DNA from 2 places in the Streptomyces sp. NPDC046860 genome. Region 1 is predicted to be linked to the other one. Evidence: predicted binding sites of a transcription regulator. Region 1 holds the regulator's gene; the other holds the start of a gene.
The links. The regulator HrcA, encoded in region 1, represses chaperone genes, less so after heat shock. The targets are predictions, from matches to a motif close to TTNGCACTCNGNNNNNCNGAGTGCNAA.
Positions count from the first base shown of each region.

Region 2: the regulator HrcA is predicted to act here: its motif matches at 1,134-1,160, upstream of groL (chaperonin GroEL).

Region 1 covers NZ_JBEYXQ010000012.1:174,769-177,162, reverse strand. Annotated here, with positions in the region: gene ABZ898_RS19455 (MBL fold metallo-hydrolase) at 1-395, opposite strand, end outside; gene hrcA (heat-inducible transcriptional repressor HrcA) at 554-1,570, shown strand; gene dnaJ (molecular chaperone DnaJ) at 1,571-2,394, shown strand, end outside.
Region 2 covers NZ_JBEYXQ010000016.1:110,189-112,582, reverse strand. Annotated here, with positions in the region: gene groL (chaperonin GroEL) at 1-971, opposite strand, end outside; gene ABZ898_RS22390 (cold-shock protein) at 1,247-1,450, opposite strand; gene ABZ898_RS22385 (MoaD/ThiS family protein) at 1,883-2,158, opposite strand; gene thrC (threonine synthase) at 2,155-2,394, opposite strand, start outside.

The DNA.
Region 1 (2,394 bases):
TGCGCGGGCGGGACCAGGGCCCGGCTCGCGGCCTCCGCCTCCCCGGCCGGGAGTCCGTGCCCGACCGCGTCCCGCCGCAGCGCCTCGCGCCCGTGCCCGAACACCACGTCCAGCCCGACCGCGCCGTAGACCTCGGCCCCGGCGAAGGCGGGGGCGCCCAGGACGTGATCGAAGTGCGGGTGGGTCAGCGCGAGATGGGTCACATCACGGCCCGCCAGCGTCCGCGCGGCGGCCCGCAGCCCGGCGCCCTCGGCCAGGCTCGACCCCGCGTCCACCGCGAGCGCCGTGCCCGCGCCCACCACCAGCCCCACCGTGCAGTCCCAGCCCGGCAGCCGGCACCGGCCCACCCCCTCGGCCAGCCGCTCCCACCCGAGGTCTTCCCAAGTCACCGTCATACCCGGACGCTAGCCGCGGACAAGCCGTACGGACCGCACCGACCTTGCCCGGTGACCACCCCACGGCCGTACACTGGCCGGGGAAGTCTGGCACTCGCACGAGCAGAGTGCCAGGCGGGACACCGTAAGGGCCGTGGGGCGACGCGATGGAGGTGCGCATGCTGAGCGAACGCAGGCTGCAGGTGCTGCGCGCCATCGTGCAGGACTACGTCGGCACCGAGGAGCCGGTGGGCTCCAAGGCCCTCACCGAACGGCACAGCCTCGGCGTCTCCCCGGCGACCGTGCGCAACGACATGGCCGCGCTGGAGGAGGAGGGGTTCATCGCCCAGCCGCACACCAGCGCCGGGCGCATCCCCACCGACAAGGGCTACCGCCTCTTCGTCGACAAGCTCGCCGGTGTGAAGCCGATGACGGCGCCCGAGCGGCGCGCCATCCAGAACTTCCTGGAGGGCGCCGTCGACCTGGACGACGTCGTGGCCCGCACGGTCCGGCTGCTCGCGCAGCTCACCCGGCAGGTCGCCGTCGTGCAGTACCCCTCGCTGACCCGGTCCACGGTGCGGCATGTGGAACTGCTCTCACTCGCCCCCGCCCGTGTGATGCTCGTGCTGATCACGGACACCGGCCGGGTCGAGCAGCGGATGGTCGACTGCCCCGCCCCGTTCGGCGAGGCGCCGCTCGCGGATCTGCGTGCGCGGCTCAACAGCAAGGTGGCCGGACGCCGGTTCACCGACGTACCGCGACTGGTCGAGGACCTCCCCGATGCCTTCGAGGCGGAGGAGCGCGGTACGGTCTCCACAGTGCTCTCCACTCTGCTGGAGACACTGGTCGAGGAGAACGAGGAACGGCTGATGATCGGCGGCACCGCCAATCTCACCCGTTTCGGACATGACTTCCCCCTGGTGATCCGGCCCGTGCTGGAGGCGCTCGAGGAGCAGGTCGTGCTCCTCAAACTCCTCGGCGAAGCCAAAGATCCGGGCGTGACCGTGCGTATCGGGCACGAGAACGCCCACGAGGGACTCAACTCCACGTCCGTCGTGTCGGTCGGCTACGGTTCGGGCGGCGAGGCGGTTGCCAAGCTCGGCGTGGTCGGACCGACCCGCATGGACTATCCGGGAACGATGGGAGCGGTACGCGCAGTGGCACGGTACGTCGGACAGATCCTGGCGGAGTCGTAAGTGGCCACGGATTACTACGCCGTTCTCGGCGTGCGCCGCGACGCGTCGCAGGATGAGATCAAGAAGGCGTTCCGCAGGCTCGCGCGCGAGCTGCATCCGGACGTCAACCCCGACCCGAAGACCCAGGAGCGGTTCAAGGAGATCAACGCCGCTTACGAGGTGCTGTCGGACCCGCAGAAGAAGCAGGTCTACGACCTCGGCGGCGACCCGCTCTCCCAGGCCGGCGGCGCCGGTGGCGGCGCGGGCGGCTTCGGGGCCGGCGGCTTCGGCAACTTCTCCGACATCATGGACGCCTTCTTCGGCACGGCGTCGCAGCGCGGACCGCGCTCGCGCACCCGCCGCGGCCAGGACGCCATGATCCGGATCGAGGTCGAGCTCGACGAGGCGGCCTTCGGCACGACCAAGGACATCCAGGTCGACACGGCGGTCGTCTGCAACACCTGCAGCGGCGAGGGCGCGGCCCCCGGCACCTCCGCGCAGACCTGTGACATGTGCCGCGGCCGGGGCGAGGTCTCGCAGGTCACCCGGTCCTTCCTGGGCCAGGTCATGACCTCCCGCCCCTGCCCGCAGTGCCAGGGCTTCGGCACCGTCGTCCCGACCCCGTGCCACGAGTGCGCGGGCGACGGCCGGGTCCGCTCCCGGCGCACCCTGACGGTGAAGATCCCCGCCGGTGTCGACAACGGCACCCGCATCCAGCTCGCGGGCGAGGGCGAGGTCGGCCCCGGCGGCGGCCCCGCCGGCGACCTGTACGTCGAGATCCACGAGCTGCCGCACTCCACCTTCCAGCGGCGCGGCGACGACCTGCACTGCACGGTCACCCTCCC
Region 2 (2,394 bases), on a different contig from region 1:
GTGACGACGACCTTGCGGGCGCGGCCCAGGAGGTCCAGGGAGGCGTTCTCCAGCTTGAGACCGACCTCCTCGGAGATGACCTCGCCACCGGTGAGGATGGCGATGTCGCCGAGCATGGCCTTGCGGCGGTCGCCGAAGCCCGGGGCCTTGACGGCGACGGACTTGAAGGTGCCGCGGATCTTGTTGACCACCAGGGTGGAGAGGGCCTCGCCCTCGACGTCCTCGGCGATGATCAGCAGGGGCTTGCCCGACTGCATGACCTTCTCCAGCAGCGGGAGCAGGTCCTTGACCGAGGAGATCTTGGAGTTGGCGATGAGAATGTAGGGGTCCTCGAGCACCGACTCCATGCGCTCCATGTCGGTCGCGAAGTAGGCGGAGATGTAGCCCTTGTCGAAGCGCATGCCCTCGGTGAGCTCGAGCTCCAGACCGAAGGTGTTGCTCTCCTCGACGGTGATGACGCCTTCCTTGCCGACCTTGTCCATCGCCTCGGCGATGAGCTCGCCGATCTGGGTGTCGGCGGCGGAGATGGAGGCGGTGGAGGCGATCTGCTCCTTGGTCTCGACATCCTTCGCCTGCTCCAGCAGGGCGGTGGACACGGCCTCGACGGCCTTCTCGATACCGCGCTTCAGGGCCATCGGGTTGGCACCCGCGGCGACGTTGCGCAGACCTTCCTTGACCAGGGCCTGGGCCAGCACGGTCGCGGTGGTCGTACCGTCGCCGGCGACGTCGTCCGTCTTCTTGGCGACTTCCTTGACCAGCTCGGCGCCGATCTTCTCGTACGGGTCCTCGAGCTCGATCTCCTTGGCGATGGAGACACCATCGTTGGTGATCGTGGGGGCGCCCCACTTCTTCTCGAGGACGACGTTGCGGCCCTTGGGGCCGAGCGTCACCTTGACGGCGTCCGCGAGCTGGTTCATGCCGCGCTCGAGGCCGCGCCGCGCCTCCTCGTCGAACGCGATGATCTTGGCCATGTGAAGTGGTCCCTCCAGGACTGGGGGTGATTCCTTCGGACCGCGCCCGCGCCCGCGACGGACGGCTCGCCGGCCTCGTGGTTCCTTGCCCCACCCGGCCTGCGGGCCTCACCGACCCGGTCCTTCGTTGTCACTCTCACCTTCAGAGTGCTAACGCAATGATTAGCACTCACCCAGGGCGAGTGCAAGCGCCTTCGGGGGATCAGGACGGGACCTAACAGGACGAAGGGCCCGCACCCTGTGCCGGTGCGGGCCCTGCGCTCAGTTGTGGACGTTCAGGCGGTGACGCGAACCATGTCGGCCTGCGGGCCCTTCTGACCCTGCGAGATCTCGAACTCGACCCGCTGACCCTCTTCCAGGCTGCGGTAGCCGTCCATCTGAATCGCGCTGTAGTGGACGAAGACGTCCGCACCACCGTCGACCGCGATGAAGCCGTACCCCTTCTCCGCGTTGAACCACTTGACGGTGCCCTGAGCCATGGCTAACTCCCCTATTACTGGCCCTTGCGCAGATCCACACCTCGCGGACCTGGGTCAGACCTCGCCCCCCAAACGGTCGGGGGCGTGCGCCGGAACGCGTCGACCGCGGCTGAATGTATCTGTCCAACTGCCGTCTGCAACAGGTCAATCGGACGAGAATTCTGGACGGACACAGTCCGGAATCTGCCGCAAATTCGGCCGAATTCGGGGCAAGACGGGCCCCATAAAAACAACAAAAGCCGCACATTACCCGCGCATTTTGGCTGCTTCTTGTCGGGCTGGCGGCATGAATCAAGGGCGCCCGGCCCGCCGGACCGGGAGCGCGTTCCCCAACTCTACCGCGCTCAATCACACAGAATGGCCCCCTCCGTTTCTCTTACGGAGAAGGCCATTCGATGAACAGCGGGTAACCGCGGTTACCGAAGGTAATTATCAGCCGCCGGCGACGGCCGGAATGATGGAGACACCCGCGCCGTCGGGGGTGGCGGTCTGAAGTCCGCCCTCGAAACGCACGTCGTCGTCATTGACGTACACATTCACGAAACGGCGCAGCTTGCCCTGGTCGTCCAGGACACGCGCGGCGATGCCCGTGTGGTGCTTCTCCAGGTCCTCGATGACCTCCGCGAGCGTGCCGCCCTCGGCGGCGACCTCGGCCTGGCCGCCGGTGTAGGTGCGCAGGATGGTCGGGATGCGAACGGTCACGCTCATGCGAGGCCAGCCTCTCGGAAGGAGTCCAGGTTCGGGCGGATGGTCGCGGTCAGACCGGTGCCGGCGACCGCGTCCAGGGTCTTGAGGCCGTCGCCGGTGTTGAGGACGACGGTGGTCAGCGAGGGGTCCAGCGCGCCGGACTCGACCAGCTTGCGGGTGACGCCGACCGTCACCCCGCCCGCCGTCTCGGCGAAGATGCCCTCGGTGCGGGCCAGCAGCTTGATGGCGTCCACGAT